Regions from separate parts of the Pseudomonas serboccidentalis genome, predicted to be linked through region 2. Evidence: predicted binding sites of a transcription regulator. Region 2 holds the regulator's gene; each other region holds the start of a gene.
The links. The regulator FliA, encoded in region 2, starts transcription of late flagellar genes. The targets are predictions, from matches to a motif close to CTAAAGTTTNNNNNNNNNNNGCCGNTAA.

Region 1 (4,613 bases), 1.7 Mb from region 2:
CGCAACGGCTACAACCTGTCGAAATGGGTCGGCGAACGCATCCTCGAACGGGCCCGCGAGCGTGGGGTGTGGGTCAACCTGTACCGCCCCGGCAACATCAGTTTCAACAGCTTGAGCGGCGTCTGCCAGCCGCACAAAAACCGTTTGATGCTGATGCTCAAGGGTTCGATCCAGCTCGGTCAGGTGCCGGCCTTCGCGCTGAATTTCGACCTGATGCCGGTGGACTTTCTCGCCCGTTTCATCGCCTTCCACGCCAGCCGTTATTCGACCGAGCGCGCGGTGTTCAACCTGCACAACCCCGAGCCGCTGAGTTGGGATGCCTACGTCGCCTCGTTCCGCGAAACCGGCAGCGAGTTCTCGCTGGTCAGCGTGGCCGACTGGCAGCAGCAACTGGGCCGGGTCGATGCCGACAACGCGCTGTTCGGCGTACTCGGTTTCTACCTCAACGGCTTCGAGGAAGACATCGGCGACATCTCCCTGATCGGTCACGCCAACGCCGAGGCCGGCGTGCAGCAAATGGGCGCGCACTACCCGGAAAAATCCCCGGCGCTGCTGCGTCGCGGCTGCGATTACCTGAAACAGATCAACTTCATCTAGTTCAACCCAAAGGAGCAACACCATGAGCAATCTGCAACCCGACACCCTGATCAAAAACCCGCACGGCTGCCACGTTGTGTCTTCGGTGGAAGTGCCGGCGGACGCGGCGCAGGTCTGGGCGGCGGTCGGCAATTTTGGCGGCTTCGACCGCTTTATTCCGGCGCTGTCGCACATCGAAATGACCGGCGAAGGTGTGTCTTCGCTGCGCAAGAAATTTTTCAAGGACGGCAACGTGGTAGTCGAGCAACTCAACTCCCGCGATGAGCAGGCGCGGGCCATGACCTGGACCACGATCTACAACACCCTGGGGGTGGCCAATCTGTGGGCGGCGATGAATGTGGAGTCGCTGGGGGCGGGGAAGTCGCGGGCGACCTGGACGATCATTGCCGAACCGGCTTCAGGGGGGGAAGAAGCGCTGCCGGGGTTCAAGGATTTTGTGCAGGGGTTTGCTGATGATGCGATGGGGAATGTTTTGAAGCTGTTTGTTTAAGGCTTCAGTTCGGCGGTGACTGATCCACCGCTATCGCGAGCAGGCTCACTCCTACAGTTGGAATGCGTTCCCCTGTAAGAGTGAGCCTGCTCGCGATGAACGATAACGCGGTCTTCAATCTGAAGATCAGATTTTGAAACTATCAACCAACTGCTTCAACCGGTTGGCCTGCTGCGACAAGGCATCACAATCCTTCAACGTCTCGTTGAGGTTGGCGACGCTCTGCTGGTTCAACAGGTTGATCTGGTTGACGTCGACGTTGAGGGTTTCCACCACGGCGGTCTGCTCTTCGGTCGCGGCAGCCACCGACTGGTTCATGCCGTCGATCTCGCCGATGCGCTGGGTCACGCTGACCAGTCGCAGACCGGCCTGGTTCGCCACTTCCACGCTTTCTTCGCTGGACGCCTGACTGGCGTTCATGGTGGTCACCGCTTCACGCGAGCCGACCTGCAACGAAGTGATCATCTTGTGGATCTCTTCCGCCGACTCCTGGGTGCGATGGGCGAGGTTGCGCACTTCGTCCGCCACCACCGCAAAACCACGTCCGGCTTCGCCGGCACGCGCCGCTTCGATCGCCGCGTTGAGCGCCAGCAGGTTGGTCTGCTGCGAGATGCCTTTGATCACATCGAGAATGTGGCCGATGTTGTCGGTGCTGGCATTCAGGGTTTCGATCTGGGTGCACGACAGGCTGATCTTCTGCGACAGCTCGGTCATGGCCTGGATGGTTTGCTCAACCACCTGACGGCCGTCATCGGCCTGCTCGCTCGCGCCGCTGGCGTGTTGCGAAGCATCGGCGGCGTTGCGGGCGATTTCCTGAGTGGCGGCGCCCAACTGGTTGATCGCGGCAGCCACGCTGTTGGTGCGTGCGCTTTGTTCGTCGGAACCGATGATCGAGGCGTTGGACGACGCCATCACCCGTTGCGACAGGTCGTGCACGTGACGGGTGGCTGACGACACTTCGGAAATCGACGCGTGAATCCGTTCGACGAACTGGTTGAACGAGCTGCCCAGTTCCGCGAACTCATCCTTGCCTTCCACGACCAGACGACGGGTCAGGTCGCCTTCGCCCTGGGCGATGTCCTGCATCGCACGACCCATGGTGGTCAGCGGACGCATCAACACATTGATCAGCAGGCTCAGCAGCAGCGCAATCGCGGCGACCGCAACGAACATGGCGATCAGCGCCGAAGTACGGAATTGGCTGAGAGCGGCGTAGGCCTTGTCGCGATCGATCGACAGACCGATGTACCACTGGGCATTCGGTAAATCGCTGACCGGGGTGAACGACAGGATGCGTTCCTGACCATTGAGCACCACGTTCTGGTTGCCCTTCTCGATGCGCACGCTGGCGTTCGGGTAGATGTCCTTCAGGTTCTTCATCACCTGATCCTTGTCCGGGCTGACGATCACCTGACCGTCGGCGCTGACCAGGAACGCATGACCCAAGCCACCGAAGTCCACCGAGTTGATGATCTTCACCAGGGTTTCCAGGCTCAGGTCACCACCGACCACACCGAGCAGCTCGCCGTCCTTCTTCACCGGCATGGCGATGGTCACCACCAGACCACCGACGGCGGCCATGTAAGGCGGGGTCAGCATGGTCTTGTCGGCGGCGACGGCTTGCTTGTACCAGGGGCGCTGACGCGGGTCGTAGCCGTCTGGCATTTTCGCGTCCGGGCGCTGGGTGAATACACCGTTGGCCTGGCCGACGTAGGTGAACTGGAAGTTCGAGGTGAAGGCCGGTTGATCGACCAGCCCCGGGAAGTCGGCGTTCTTGCCCTGATGGGCAACGTTCTGCGCGAGGTTTTCCAGCACCAGAATCCGCCCGCTCATCCAGTTCTGCACGCTGCTGGCGGTCAGATCGCCGGCCTGCTGCACGGAGGACTGGAGGTTCTGGCGAATGGTGTTTCGCTGCAGATAGTCGTTGTAGAGGGTGAACAAAGCGAAAGCCAGGACCACGACGCCCGAGGCGGCCAACAGGATTTTATGGCTGAACTTGAGATTCATTTCATGGGACTTCTTATGCAAAAGTGGGGATGCGTTCCGGGATGCAACATTCCATGTAGCTCCAAATATCCAATAGTTGGCAGGCAGCGTTCTGATGGCTGCTCTACTTTGGTGCACGCATGTCTCACCAGTCTGTCGGCACCGTTCGCAGAAATCTTAGGGCTGTGTGGGAAATGCACGGCATTTCTGTCAGATTCCCGCCGAACGGCGCGCCAGAGCGTTCGCCTTGAGTTTTTCAAGAACGTTATTCGAGTGGAGGTTGCAAAATTTCCAGCCCTTGATAAAAATGCGACTAATTATCATTTGTGACGTCCGGGCTGTCGCGTTCATGTCCTCACCTGAGTTTGCAGTGCAGGCGCTTTACAGTAGTCATCACGGCTGGCTCAACGCCTGGCTGCGGGCGCGGCTGGGCAATGCCGCGGACGCGGCGGATCTGGCGCAGGACACGTTCGTGCGCCTGTTGCAACGCACCGAACGCCTGGAGCTCAAGGCGCCGCGCGCTTTTTTGCGTACCATCGCCCGCGGTCTGGTAATCGACCATTGGCGCCGTGAAGAAATCGAACGCGCCTATCTCGAAGCCATCGCCCACTTGCCCGAAGCCGAAACCCCGAGTGCCGAGGCCCGCGCCCTGGTAATCGAATTGCTCGAAAGCGTCGCGCGCATGCTCGAAGGCCTGCGGCCGAAAGTGCGTCAGGCGTTTCTGCTGGCGCAGTGCGAAGGTTTGACCCACAAGCAGATCGCCGAGCAGATGGGTTTGTCGCTGCGCTCGGTGGAGCGTTACGTCGCCGATGCGCTGTATCACTGCTACGTGTTGCGGTACGCAAGCTGATGCCTGTGGATAACGTCTCGGCCGGACGCCGCGCCGAACCGCCGCAACAGGTGGTCAAACAAGCCATTCATTGGCTGCTGCGGCTGCGCAACAACCACGGCAATGCGCGCCTGAGTCGCCAGTGCGAAGCCTGGCGCGCCGAACATCATGAGCATGAACTGGCCTGGCAGCGCGTGCAGTCGCTGCAGGCTGAACTGAGCCATAACCTGCGCGCAGTACCCAGTGCACAGGTGGCGCTCAATACTCTGGAAAACAGTGCGCAGGGACTCGGACGGCGCCAGGCCTTGAAGCTGTTGTCCGGTGCCTTGCTGATGGGCTCCGCCGCGTGGCTGGCCAAGGACACCTCTGCCTGGCAGCAGTGGCGCGCCGACTACGCCACGGCGACCGGCGAGCGTCGCGGCTTCCAGTTGCCCGACGGCACGCGGATCGAACTCAACACCGCCAGCGCAGTGGATCTGGATTACACCGCGCAACAGCGGCTGATCAAACTCACCCGCGGCGAAATCATCGTCACGTGCGGCGGTAACGATGAAGGCGCGGCGTTCAACCGAGCGCTTCGCGTGCAAAGCCGTCACGGCATTTATGAACCGACCAATGCCCGCTTCATTCTGCGTCAGGACAGCGATTGCACGCGGCTGAGCGTCACCACCGGGAGCGTCGCCATCCACAGCGGCGGAGCCTCGTTTGAGG
Region 2 (4,613 bases):
GAGCAGCGATTCGAACTCGTGATCGCTGATCAGGTCGCTGCCGGCAGCCACGGCCGCCGGAGCGGCAGGTGCAGCCGGGGCCGAGGCGATCGCCGACTCCAGCGCTTCAACGGCAAAGTTGCCCTTGCCGTGCAACTGATCGAGCAGCGCTTCAAATTCGTCGTCGGTGATGTCCGAGCTGTCGCCCGCCGCCGGTGCCGCAGGCGCGGCCGCTGTCGGTGCAACGGCGTCCGCCGCGAACTGGCCTTTGCCGTGCAACTGATCGAGCAACGACTCAAATTCGGCGTCGGTGATTTCATCGCCGGCAGCTGCTTCGGCAGCCGGCGCAGGTGCAGCAGCGGTCGGGGCTTCGGCTTCGGCCTTGGCGGCGTTCAGCGAATCCAGCAACTGTTCAAATTCGTTATCGGTGATGTCGCCCGAATCGCCGGAATCGCCTTCGACGACCAGCTCTTCGATCATCTCGGCCACCGGAGAAGCCGGGGCTTCGTCGGCCGATTGTGGCTCGGCCAGACGCGCCAGCGCGGCCAGCAGTTCCGGGGTGGCTGCCGTGATCGGTGCACGCTCACGGACTTCGCTGAACATGCTGTTCACTGCGTCCAGTGCTTCGAGCACCACGTCCATCAGTTCTGCATCAACGCGACGCTCACCCTTGCGCAGGATGTCGAACACGTTTTCGGCGATGTGACAGCACTCCACCAGCTCGTTGAGCTGAAGGAAGCCGGCGCCCCCTTTTACAGTATGGAAACCGCGAAAAATTGCGTTGAGCAGATCAGCATCATCCGGACGGCTTTCCAGCTCGACCAGTTGTTCGGACAGTTGCTCAAGAATCTCGCCGGCCTCAACCAGGAAATCCTGAAGGATCTCTTCATCGGCGCCGAAGCTCATTAATGGGGTGCTCCTACAGGTCTAAAAACCTAAAACTCAAAATCCAAGGCTGGATAGCAAATCGTCCACATCGTCCTGACCGGACACAACGTCTTCTCGTTTATCGGCATGAATCTGCGGACCTTCACCCTGCGAGAGATGTTTTTGTGGATCTTTTTCTGCAAGCATCGCGGCGCGGTCATGTTCGATGCCCGCAAAGCGGTCCACCTGACTGGCCATGAGCACGAGTTTGAGCAAATTGCTTTCGACTTCGGTGACCAGTTGGGTCACGCGCTTGATCACCTGACCGGTCAGGTCCTGGTAGTCCTGAGCCAGCAGGATGTCGTTCAGGTTGCTCGACACCGCACGGTTGTCCGTGCTGCTGCGCGAAAGAAAGCCGTCGACCCGGCGCGCCAGTTCGCGGAACTCTTCAGCCCCGACCTCGCGACGCATGAAGCGGCCCCAATCGGTGCTCAGGGCCTGGGCTTCTTCAGCCAGGCCATTGACCACCGGGGTGGCGCTTTCCACCAGATCCATGGTGCGGTTGGCCGCGGCTTCGGTCAGCTTGACCACATAGCCCAGGCGTTCGGTGGCGTCGGTGATTTGCGACACTTCCTCGGCCTGCGGCATGTGCGGATCGATCTGGAAGTTGACGATCGCACTGTGCAGTTCGCGTGTGAGCTTGCCTACTTCCTGATACAGGCCGCGGTCACGGGTCTGATTGAGCTCATGGATCAGTTGCACCGCGTCGCCGAACCTGCCTTTTTCAAGGCTCTCGACCAGTTCGACCGCGTGTTTTTTCAGGGTCGATTCGAAATCGCCCTGTGAAGATTCGTTATGCTCCATAGCTCCCCCGCGCGTTCATCAGCCGATGCGTTCGAAAATCTTCTCGATTTTTTCTTTCAGCGCCTGAGCCGTGAAAGGTTTGACCACGTAGCCGTTCACGCCGGCCTGAGCGGCCTCGATGATCTGCTCGCGCTTGGCTTCTGCCGTCACCATCAGCACCGGCAGGTGCTTGAGTTTTTCATCGGCACGCACGTGGCGCAGCAGGTCGATACCGGTCATGCCCGGCATGTTCCAGTCCGTTACCAGAAAGTCGATGCTTCCGCTGTTGAGCACCGGAATGGCAGTGGTGCCATCGTCGGCCTCGACGGTGTTGGTGAACCCCAGATCACGCAGCAGGTTCTTGATGATCCGCCGCATCGTTGAGAAGTCATCAACGATGAGGATTTTCATGTTCTTGTCCAATTCGACCTCCAAGCAGTCTTAAACGCGCCCAGCACCTGGACGCGCCATTTCAATCAATCCGGCAAAGCACTCGATGACTGTCTGGAGCACAACAGAGCAAGACCGGTGCCGTTCATCACCGCACCAGCCTCGTTCGCAGTGTCCCCACACTGCCTTCAGCGCGCTCGCCACTCCCCCAAACGCCCCCGCAAGCGGGCCGCGCACTGGCTGTGTAACTGGCTGACCCGCGATTCACTGACGCCAAGGACTTCACCGATCTCCTTGAGGTTCAGCTCTTCGTCGTAGTACAGCGCCAACACCAGTCGCTCACGCTCCGGCAAATTGGCAATCGCGTCCGCCAGCGCGGCCTGGAAGCGTTCATCCTCCAGATCGCGTGACGGCTCAAGATGAGCACTGGCGCCATCCTCGTGCAGCCCTTCGTGTTCGCCGTCCTGCAACAGGTCGTCGAAACTGAACAGCCGGCTGCCCAGCGTGTCATTCAAAATCCCGTAGTAATCGTCGAGACTCAATTGGAGTTCGGCCGCAACCTCGTGATCTTTAGCATCACGGCCGGTTTTAGCTTCAATTGAGCGAATTGCGTCGCTGACCATACGGGTGTTGCGGTGAACCGAGCGTGGCGCCCAATCCCCTTTGCGCACTTCATCGAGCATCGCGCCGCGGATTCGAATGCCCGCGTACGTTTCGAAACTGGCGCCTTTGCTGGCGTCATATTTGGTCGAGACTTCAAGCAGGCCGATCATTCCGGCCTGAATCAGATCTTCGACCTGCACACTCGCCGGCAAGCGCGCCAGCAGGTGATAGGCAATGCGCTTGACCAGTGGCGCGTAACGCTCGATCAACTCGTACTGCGCGTCACGTGCCGACTTCTTGTAGTAATTCATACCGCTCGCGGTCATAACACAGGCCCTGCTGTTTGCTGCACGAGGCGCTCGACGAAAAACTCAAGATGACCGCGTGGGTTGGCAGGCAGCGGCCAGGTATCGACCTTCTGCGCGATCGCCTTGAACGCCAGCGCGCACTTGGAACGCGGAAAGGCTTCATAGACCGCTCGCTGTTTCTGCACTGCCTTGCGCACGCTTTCGTCGTACGGCACCGCGCCGACGTATTGTAAGGCGACGTCGAGGAAACGATCCGTGACCTTGGTCAACTTGGCGAACAGGTTGCGCCCTTCCTGCGGGCTCTGCGCCATGTTGGCGAGGACGCGGAAGCGGTTCATGCCGTAGTCGCGGTTGAGCAGTTTGATCAGCGCGTAGGCGTCGGTGATGGAGGTCGGCTCGTCGCAGACCACCAGCAGCACTTCCTGCGCGGCGCGCACAAAACTGACTACCGAGTCACCAATACCCGCAGCGGTATCGATCACCAGCACATCGAGGTTGTCGCCGATGTCGCTGAAGGCCTGAATCAGCCCGGCATGTTGCGCCGGACTCAAGTGAACCATGCTCTGGGTGCCGGAAGCGGCCGGCACGATGCGGATCCCGCCGGGACCCTGCAACAGCACGTCGCGCAGTTCGCAGCGGCCTTCAATCACGTCGGCCAACGTACGTTTGGGGGTCAGCCCCAGCAGAACGTCGACGTTCGCCAGCCCCAGGTCGGCGTCCAGCAGCATGACCCGACGGCCAAGCTCTGCCAGCGCCAGAGACAAGTTCACTGACACGTTAGTCTTGCCGACGCCACCTTTGCCGCCGGTCACCGCGATCACCTGTACGGGATGCATGCTGCCCATGTTATTTCTTTACCTTGTCTTGCATAGACGGAGGCCACATTACTGGCTGCGCGTTCTCAACCGGAACAATGCATGGCAGACCATCGATGTAGGTACAAAAACTGTTCATTACCTCAGCCAACCTGCTTGGTCGGGCTGTGATAGATATCAGCGAACATGTCAGCCATGGCTTCTTCGCTGGGTTCTTCCTGCATTTGCACGCTGACGGCGCGGCTGACCAGTTGATGACGGCGCGGCAGATGCAGATCATCCGGAATCCGTGGGCCATCGGTCAGGTACGCGACCGGCAATTCATGACTGATCGCCAGGCTCAACACTTCGCCAAGGCTGGCCGTTTCATCCAGTTTAGTCAGGATGCAGCCGGCAAGCCCGCAACGCTTGTAACTGTGATAAGCGGCGGTTAGAACCTGTTTCTGGCTGGTGGTTGCCAACACCAGATAATTTTTTGAACGGATGCCACGACCGGCCAGGCTTTCGAGCTGCATGCGCAGTGCCGGATCGCTGGCCTGCAGGCCGGCGGTATCGATCAGCACCACGCGTTTGCGCAGCAGCGGGTCCAGCGCCTGAACCAGCGATTGGCCCGGGTCAACGTGCGTCACCGGCACATTGAGAATCCGGCCCAGGGTCTTGAGTTGTTCCTGCGCGCCGATGCGGAAACTGTCCATGCTGACCAGCGCGACATTCTGCGCGCCGTACTTGAGCACGTAGCGCGCGGCGAGTTTGGCCAGGGTGGTGGTCTTGCCCATGCCGGCCGGGCCGACCATGGCAATCACCCCAC
Region 3 (4,613 bases), 1.3 Mb from region 2:
CTCGGCGGAGTCGCGCAGCATCGCGGCGTGGACGGCGGATCTGGTGCTGGCCGGTAGCACGGTCACCTATCACTCCGATCAACCCGGCCCGGACAAACTTGCCTGGCAACAAGCCGTTGAACAAGCCAACGCCGGCCAGCGCTACGACGCGATTCTGCTGCACGCCTATCCACGCGCGAGCCTCAGTCGCTGGGACAACCCGGTGGCCTCCTGCGAAGCGCTGCCCGCTGCCCAGGACTGGCTGCAAAAGCAGCGTCGCGGCTGGCGTCCGACGCTGGAAAGCGAAACCGGCTACAACGAAGTCAGCACGTTCGCCGTGTGCAAACTGGCTTTCGGCCGTCCGTTTGTCGATCGCGAACGCCAGCGTATATACGTGCGCGGCGTGCTGACGCTGCAGGATCGCCTCGACCTGACTCATGAATACCTGCACCTGGCCTTTGAAGCACATCCCAATGGCCAGGATGAAACCTACATCGAAGGGCTCGCCCGTCACCTCTTGCTGGAATAGACCATGACACTCCGTTATCCACAGGTCTTGCTGTTGCTCTGCGCGTTCAATGCATTGCCGATGGCAATGGCCGCCGACAGCGTCAAACTCGACACCCCGGTCGGCGGCTGGCGCACCGGCGCGGCCCAGGGCGAAGGCGAAAACTTCCGCCAGACCGTCAACTACCCGGCCTCCTCGGTGAACACCCCGGTCGGCCAGGCCAACACCGCGCGCATCAGCGGCGAAATCAAAGCCACCCCCAAGAGCAAGGAACCCGGCCGACTGATCGTCAATGGCGTCAGCATGCCGCTGAAAATCGATGACAGCGGCCGTTTCGACCGCCCGTTCTCCTTCCCCAACGGCAGCAACAGCGTCGAAGTGCGTAGCCCCGACGGCCAGCAGCGCCACCGCACCCAGTTCCTCAACGCCAGCGGCGGCGCCACCCCGGCGAAACTGCGCGTACTGCTGGCCTGGGACAGCGACGGCACCGATCTCGACCTGCACCTGATTACCCCCGACGGCGCCCACATCTGGTACGGCGACCGCACCGCCCCCAACGGCGCAGCGCTCGACGTCGACGTCACCACCGGCTACGGCCCGGAAATCTTCGCCATGCCGGCGCCGATCAAGGGCCAGTATCTGGTGTATGTGAACTACTTCGGCGGTGGGTATCGCGGGGATGACGAGGGCGACGATGAGGCTGTGCAGCCGCTGACCACGGCGCAGGTGACGGTGATTACCGAGGAAGGTACGCCAAGCGAGAAGATGGAGACGTTTATCGTGCCGATGCGGGCGGTGGGGGAGTTGACGTTGGTGAAGTCGTTCAGCTATCCGTGAATTTACTCTCGACGGAGTGAGGTCGGGCGCCGCCAGGAGCGGGCAGCGCCTGCCTAGGGCTCATACTTTGAAACGGCCAACCAGACCTTCCAGCTCATGCCCCAGCCGCGCCAGTTCAATACTCGACGACGCGGTTTCTTCACAGGTACTTGCCGTCTGATCTGAAATGTCGCGAACGTTGATTACGCTGCGATTGATTTCCTCGGTTACGGCACTTTGCTGATCCGCCGCGGTGGCGATCTGCTGATTCATCGACTGGATAATGGATACCTTGGCGGTGATGTTTTCCAAGGCGTTGACGGCGCGATGGGTAAAGTCCACGCTGCTTTCGCTCAGCAGCAGGCTGCTGTCCATGCCTGAAGCGACGGCGTGAGTGCCGCTTTGCACACCGGCGACCAGATTTTCAATTTCTTCAGTGGAGCGCTGGGTGCGCAAGGCCAGATTACGCACCTCATCGGCAACCACTGCGAAACCGCGACCTGCCTCTCCTGCGCGAGCCGCTTCAATGGCGGCATTGAGCGCCAGCAAGTTGGTTTGCTGGGCTACGGCCTTGATCACATCCAGCACACCGCCAATTTTGTCGCTTTGTTCCTGAAGGTGGCGTACAGCCTCTGCCGAGCGGTTGAGTTCTTCCGCCAGACGTTTGATCTGAGCGATGGCATCACCGACGATCTGCTCCCCCTCGCAGGCTTGCTGATCTGCGACAGTGGCGGCAGCCGACGCCTCTTCGGCATTGCGTGCGACGTTTTGCACGGTGGCGGTCATTTCGTTCATTGCAGTGGCAACGTGATCAGTCTCGACTTTCTGATTGTTCACGCCTGTATTCGTTTGCTCGGTAATGGCCGATAGCTGTTCGGCAGCGCTTGCTACCTGGATGACACCGGCCCGAATACCGTCGATCAGTTCATGCAGGTTGAGCGTCATCCGGTGTAGACCCGATTGCAACAGGCCCAACTCATCACGCCGATCAACCTGAACCTGGTGGCTTAAATCACCTTCGGCAATGCGATTGACCGCCTCAAGTGTGCCGCGTAGCGGGGTGACGATCTGTCGAGTAATCACCCATGCCGCCAGTGTGCCGAGCAGCAAAGCCAGGGCGGCTACAAGGCTCAGCAGGGTTTTGGCGGACTCGGCATCGGTCGCGCGCTTGGCGTTTTGCGAATCAATGAGTTTTTGCGTGGTGTCGAGCAACTGATCGCCCAACTGCCCCATTCGTTTGAACATGGGGGCCTGATCAATGTTGGGCCTGACCAGTTCTTGCAGCAGTTGTCCATATTCCGTCGCTGCGCTGATCTGTTGCTGAATCAGCTCGTGATCTACCGGTACGATGAATTCTCCTTTGATACTGGTCAGGTGGGCCAGCAGGCTATCCAGCGTTTGCTGCAAGGGGCGATAGGCATCCGGTTGAGGATTGCCACCTATGCGTAAACGAATGATTCGCAAGTCTTTCGTGTAATTACTGACTTGAGCAATCTTTTCGATCTTGATGCCACGCTCGGTCAGTGCGTTAACCGCATACCAGCCGGAGGCTGCGATTAACAACGTAAGTCCTAATACCAGTCCAAACCCCAGACTAAGTTTAGCGCTGACACGGATATCGCTGATCCAGCCGAACATAAGGACTCCAGGTAATGATGGGTTTAGATTGATCTTGGTGTTCTGATGTCGACCCTGAGTCGTGAATCTTTAACTTTGCGGCTGCTATTAATTGTGGGGCGAGTAATTTTTAATCTGTTGGTCAGAAAAATATTCAGCGTCGCTGCTACATGATGTCGGGTAACTGAAAGGTTACAGCTTAAAGCCCGCCTGAGTTGTGAGCGCTCTTCGGCGGTTGGCCAAAGACATCAAAGGAAGATAAAACAACATGCCTCATTCTTTAGTCGAATAGGCAGAGTTGTCGTGATCTGGATAGCCCGGATTCGCGGACTTTCCTGCGGAATCAGCTGCTGTAACGATTAGATGTGAACCAGCTGCTTCAGGTAAAAAAACAGTTGATCCTGACAGGCTCTGTAGTGGCCTTCGAGCTTTTCCACTTCCCACATTCGAGCTAGCCACACGTCATCACATGCTGCATTTATTTGATTGACTGTAGTTTTCCAAGCGATGCGCGCACTGTCTATGGCGTGGAGTAATTGCAGTAGTTTCTCATCTATTGGTATCGTACCCAGCGGGTATTGGCTCAAAGACATTTTAGTTCCAAAACTAACTGGTGGTCGGATTGGCTTTTGTGGTGGGTACTATAATCGCTGGTGTCAACGGGCCAGTATTCGACTAATGGCTAAGAGGGTTTATAAATATTGAGTGTTTTTAGTTTCGGTTATTCACAGGACTTATTCTTGTTTGCGGGCAATCTGGATGGGCGGTGACTTTTTAAAAGTTGACCCGCGATGGGGATTTGCCTGATTCGTTTCAGCGCGGTCAGCCAAGTAACAAACCCATGCTGGTTGTACTTCGCGTTAATTTATCGATGCGACGGATCGGGGGGGTACGCCAGCAGATTTTGATCGTCAGAAGCATCTGGCCTGGTTTTCTGCGGGCATTAAAAAGCCGGCTTGTGGCCGGCTTCTCGGGGACTGGCTTGGTTTATTTTTGGTAAACCGCGTCAGCCTTCAAAACGTACACCCGGATCTGCGTCCGGCTGTGGGACTTGGTCAGATGTTGGTCTGCCGCGTCAGGCGTCATCTGAGCCGCGAGAGCGGGTCGATGCGCAAATGTGGGGCGCAGGATACTGAGTTTTGTTGGGGATTCCCAGCCTGAAGTGCGGTTTAGAGCGATCTCAGTCGAACAAATTCGAGATTTGTACCGATTATGAGGGCCTCATCGCAAGCAGGCTCACTCCTACAGGGGAGGGCGCGGCTCGGGAGGGGGTCAAAGAAACGGAACCACCGGTCGGCGTTTGCCCAGGGTAGACCACCAGAATACCCAGCCCAGAATATGTATTCGCTGCTCATCGATCTGCGCCGCGCGGAAGATTTCGTCCGGGTGTTCGGCGCTGTTGTGGCTGCGCAGGCGCAGGGCGTTGCCGGGCATGCGGTGCAGGTATTTGATGCGCAGCATGCCGTCGTGTTCGATGGCGTAGATTTCGCCGTCGACCACTTGGGTCAGGCCGCGGTCGATGCCGACGATGGAACCGTCTTCGATGCGTTCGCCCATGCTGTTGCCGATCATGTGCGCGCAGATGGCGTCGGTGTGGCGGATTTCCAGTTGGTCGAGGTGGGCGCGGGGCAGGCGGATGGTGTGCTCGGGGTCGAGGATGACGTGGGTTTTGCCGGCGCCGGTGGTGAGCGGT
Region 4 (4,613 bases), 1.8 Mb from region 2:
CCCATCTCGCCGGCACGTGCGGCTTCGATGGCGGCGTTGAGGGCGAGCAGGTTGGTCTGGTCGGCAATGCCCTTGATCACGTCGACCACACCGCCGATTTCGTCGCTGTCCTTGGCCAGTTGAGTGACGGTCAGGCCGGTTTCGCCGACCACCACCGACAGACGCTGGATGGCTTCACGGGTTTCGCCGGCGATGTCGCGGCCGCGACCGGTCAGGCGATTGGCTTCCTGGGTGGCGTCGGCGGTGCGCTGTACATGGCTCGCCACTTCTTGAGTGGTCGCGGCCATCTGGTTGACGGCGGTGGCGACCTGTTCGGTTTCCACGCGCTGACGTTCCAGGCCGCTGGAGCTGTTGTGCGCCAGGGTGTCGGACTGTTTGGCCTGATCGGTCAGGTGTTCGGCGGTGTCCTGCAGACGGGTCAGGCAGGTTTTCAGACGCGCTTCCTGGCTGAGGATCGACATTTCCAGACGCGCCTGGGCGCCACGGCTGTCGGTGTACATCTGCGCGATCAGCGGGTCGGACGTGGTCTGCTCAGCCAGGCGCAGCAGGCGTTTGAGCCCGCGCTGCTGCCATTGCAGGCCCATCAGGCCCAGCGGAACCGACAGACCGGCGGCGAGGGCGAAGCCCCATTGCGAGTTCAGGGTCGCGCCGATCACGAAGCTCAGCTGGCTGACCAGAATGAACGGCAGCCAGTCCTGCAGCACCGGCAGCCATTTGTCGCTGGAAGGGATCGCCGACTTGCCCTGGTTGATGCGTTGGTAGAGCGCTTCGGCGCGGCGGATCTGTTCGGCGGTGGGTTTGATCCGCACCGACTCGTAACCGATCACCTGACTGCCGTCGAACACCGGTGTCACGTAGGCGTTAACCCAGTAGTGATCACCGCTCTTGCAGCGGTTCTTGACAATGCCCATCCATGGCAAGCCTTGTTTCAGTGTGCCCCACATGTGCGAAAACACCGCCGCCGGCACGTCTGGGTGACGGACCAGGTTGTGCGGCGCACGGATCAGCTCTTCACGCGAAAACCCGCTGATTTCGACGAAAGCGTCGTTGCAGTAGGTGATCACGCCCTTGGCGTCGGTTGTGGAAATCAACCGCTGCTGAGCCGGGAAAGTCCGTTCGCGTTGTGTAATGGGCTGGTTATTACGCATGGTTTTTCAATCCGCAAGGCTTTGAAAGGTTGTCGGCGCTGCCAGGAAATTATTGAAGTTTTTTTTCAGATATAAGTACGGCGTCGCAAAACCGCTCTTGCTTCAACCGGCCAGCATCGGATAGGTGAACAGCGCAAAATGCAGCAGGTTCAGCCCAAAGTGCGTGGCGATCGCCGCAGCAAGGCCACCAAAACGGTAGGCCAGACCATAGCCGACACCCGCCAGACCCGCCAGCAGCACCCAGTGCCATCCCGCGCCCAGATGCGCCAGAGCAAAGATCAGCGACGCCAGTAGCAGGGCGAGGTTATCGCCGTGGGGCAGGTGCTTGAACAGGCGGCTCAAACCGCCCTGTATATAGCCGCGAAACAGTGCTTCCTCGACCAGTGTCACCAGCAACAGATTGTTCAGCAGCCACAGCCACGCCTGATCGGGCCACTTCGGCGCCCAGGCAATCATGCCGAACAACAGCGCGCCGCCCAGTGCCAGGACTGCGCTCAACGCCAGGGCGAGGACGCTGGCGCAGGCCGTCAGACGCAGCGAGCGCGCCGCGACAATCCATGGGCAGGCCAGCAACAGCCAGAAGCCGAGCAAGGGTTTGTCCAGGTTCAGGTACATCGCGAACGGCACGGCGTCATCGGTGAACCGCAGCGGGGCGATGGCCCGGCCGTTGTCGAACCCCGGCAACCAGTGCAGCGCCAGCGACAGGGCGAGGAAGATAAACAGAGCGTGCCCCAGCACCCGCGCCACCGGCACCTGCTGTTGGCGCACGGCGAAACCGGCCACCAGCAACAATCCGAAGGAGATCAGCGCGAGCCAGCCGAGTTGGCCGAAGCTCAACGCCAATCCATAACCGAGGCTGAGAAGTGCCAGATAGAGCCATGGCAACACCTTCATCGAAAGTCCTTGTGCAGAATTCTGTGGAAGGGCTTTCTACACGGGTGGGGGCCTGGGGACAAGTAAAGGTGTGGCGGGAAACTGTGACACGCCGCAATCCTCCCTGTAGGAGCTGCCGCAGGCTGCGATCTTTTGATGTTGATCTTCAAAACAAAGTCAAAAGATCGCAGCCTGCGGCAGCTCCTACATTGAACGAAGGAGGTTTAGCTCAAATTGAGTTTCACTGCTGCTCGTTCAGTAATTGCCGTGCGTGTCTTCAACGATGCCGCTGCACGATCACGGGCCTCATCGACGATCGCGCTCGGTGCCGTATCCGGGCTGCCCGATTCAAACGGCGGCGCCGGCGCATATTCCAGTTGCAGTTGAATCAACTGCGCCGCATCGGCCCCCACCAGTTCCTCGGCCAGCACCAATGCAAAATCGATCCCCGCCGTAATCCCGCCACCGGTAAACAGATTGCCGTCGCGTACCACCCGGTCCTGCACCGCGATCGCGCCGAGTTTTGGCAGCAGTTCGTGATAGGCCCAGTGCGTGGTTGCGCGCTTGCCACGCAGTAACCCGGCGGCGCCAAGCACCAGCGAACCGGTGCACACCGACGTCACATACTTGGCCTGCGCCGCCTGACGCTTGATGAAACTCAGCGTGCGCTCGTCCTCCATCAACGGGCCGACACCCGCGCCGCCGGGCACGCAGATCACATCCAGATCCGGGCAGTCGTCGAAGGTGGTGGTCGGTTTCAGCAGCAGGCCGGTGCTGGCGGTGACCGGCACCAGATCTTTCCAGATCAGGTGCACCTGCACGTCCGGCAGCGAGGCCAGCACGTCATAAGGACCGGTCAGGTCCAGTTGCTGCACCTGTGGAAACAACAGAAAACCGATCTGCAACGTCATGGTGTATTTCTCCATTTGAGGGGTGGACGGCTTCACTGTAGGCGCGTAGGTTCTGGCGTATACGCCAATAACCCCACGAATTACGCCAAATGCCCAAAGCCATTCACGTACTCGCGTTTGCCAACATGCAGATCCTCGACGTCACCGGCCCGTTGCAAGTGTTCGCCTCGGCCAACGACATCGCCCGCCAGCGCGGCTTGCCCGTGCCGTATGCACCGTCGGTGATTGCCAGTGAGGCCGGGGCGGTGATGTCGTCAGCCGGGCTGGCGGTGCTCGCCGAGCCGTTGCCGCAGCAGGCCAGCGATACCTTGATCATCGCCGGTGGCTGGGGCATTTACCCGGCGGCCGAGGACTTGGCGCTGGTGGACTGGGTGCGTGAGCACGCGGCGAAATGCCGACGCGTGGCCTCGGTGTGTACCGGCGCTTTTCTATTGGCCGCCAGCGGCTGGCTCGACGGGCGTCGCGTGGTCACCCACTGGACCCGTTGCGAGCAACTGGCGCGTCAGCATCCGAAACTGCAGGTCGAAGCCAATCCGATCTTCATCAACGACGGCCCGGTCTGGACCTCGGCGGGCGTCACCGCCGGCATCGATCTGGCATTGGCGATGGTCGAGGAGGATCTGGGGCGCGACATCGCCCTCGACGTCGCCCGGCATCTGGTGGTGTTCCTCAAACGCCCGGGCGGTCAGTCGCAATTCAGCGTGACCCTGGCGTTGCAAAATCAGGGCAATCGTTTCGATGACCTGCACGCGTGGATTGCCGAAAACCTCACCTGCGACCTTGGCGTGCCGACCCTCGCCGAACAGGCCGGCATGAGCGAACGCAGTTTCGTGCGGCACTACCGCGCCGACACCGGCCAGACCCCGGCCCGCGCCATCGAACTGATCCGCGTCGAAACCGCCCGGCGCTTGCTCAGCGACACCGGGCTGCCGTTGAAACGCATCGCCGCCAACTGTGGGTTTGGCAGTGAAGAGACATTGCGCCGCAGTTTTCTGCGGGCGATTGGCGTGACGCCGCAGGCGTATCGGGAGCGGTTTTCGGTCAGTGCTGGAGCAGATCCAGTAATGCCTTGAGGGTTTGCTGCGGTGCTTCTTCGGGAATGTTGTGGCCGACACAGGCCAATACCCGTCGCTCGTAAAACCCGGTGAAGTGGTGCGCATCTTCATCTTCTTCTGGCGCCGGCCCGACCCCGTCGTCAGCACCGCACAGGGAAATAGTCGGCACGCTGATCGGCGGTTGTCGGATCAACGCGTCTTCCATCCATTGCAGCGCCGGATCGCCTGCGGCGTACATGAAGCGATGACGGTAGGAATGAATCACCACGTCAACGAAGTCCGGGTTGTCGAAGGCCGGAGCGCTCAGCGGATAACGTTCGGCGTTGCGTGCCCAGGTCGGTGACCACAATCTCCAGAGCAGTTCACAGAACGCCTGCCGATTTTCCGTCAGCCCCGCTACGCCGCGTGGCGTGTGGAAATAGTATTGGTACCAATAGCGGTGCTCGGTCTCGGGATCCAGTGGCCGGGTCGAATTGGCGATGTCCTGCACGTTATAGCCATCCCCCGTCACCAACCCGCGCACCCGCTCGGGAAACAGCGCCGCGACAATGCAGGCCGCACGACCGCCCCAGTCGTAACCGCACAGCGTGGCTTGTTCGATACCCAGTGTATCCATCAACTCCCGC

Region 1: a site for FliA is predicted at 3,227-3,254, ahead of NN484_RS26840 (methyl-accepting chemotaxis protein). Genes of this name have one in related genera too.
Region 3: a site for FliA is predicted at 2,987-3,014, ahead of NN484_RS12955 (methyl-accepting chemotaxis protein). Genes of this name have one in related genera too.
Region 4: a site for FliA is predicted at 1,178-1,205, ahead of NN484_RS10965 (methyl-accepting chemotaxis protein). Genes of this name have one in related genera too.

Annotation. Positions count from the first base shown of each region.
Region 1 is NZ_CP101655.1:5,897,018-5,901,630, reverse strand. Features, by position in the region: gene NN484_RS26850 (amino acid adenylation domain-containing protein) at 1-597, shown strand, start outside; gene NN484_RS26845 (SRPBCC family protein) at 620-1,087, shown strand; gene NN484_RS26840 (methyl-accepting chemotaxis protein) at 1,214-3,094, opposite strand; gene NN484_RS26835 (sigma-70 family RNA polymerase sigma factor) at 3,423-3,923, shown strand; gene NN484_RS26830 (FecR domain-containing protein) at 3,923-4,613, shown strand, end outside.
Region 2 is NZ_CP101655.1:4,153,539-4,158,151, forward strand. Features, by position in the region: gene NN484_RS18975 (chemotaxis protein CheA) at 1-885, opposite strand, end outside; gene NN484_RS18980 (protein phosphatase CheZ) at 922-1,710, opposite strand; gene NN484_RS18985 (chemotaxis response regulator CheY) at 1,729-2,100, opposite strand; gene fliA (RNA polymerase sigma factor FliA) at 2,268-3,008, opposite strand; gene fleN (flagellar synthesis regulator FleN) at 3,005-3,835, opposite strand; gene flhF (flagellar biosynthesis GTPase FlhF) at 3,949-4,613, opposite strand, start outside.
Region 3 is NZ_CP101655.1:2,840,134-2,844,746, reverse strand. Features, by position in the region: gene NN484_RS12965 (DUF2300 domain-containing protein) at 1-508, shown strand, start outside; gene NN484_RS12960 (YfaP family protein) at 512-1,324, shown strand; gene NN484_RS12955 (methyl-accepting chemotaxis protein) at 1,385-2,941, opposite strand; gene NN484_RS12950 (S24 family peptidase) at 4,193-4,613, opposite strand, start outside.
Region 4 is NZ_CP101655.1:2,376,513-2,381,125, forward strand. Features, by position in the region: gene NN484_RS10965 (methyl-accepting chemotaxis protein) at 1-1,148, opposite strand, end outside; gene NN484_RS10970 (CPBP family intramembrane glutamic endopeptidase) at 1,251-2,042, opposite strand; gene inhA (isonitrile hydratase) at 2,246-2,932, opposite strand; gene NN484_RS10980 (GlxA family transcriptional regulator) at 3,022-4,005, shown strand; gene NN484_RS10985 (alpha/beta fold hydrolase) at 3,974-4,613, opposite strand, start outside.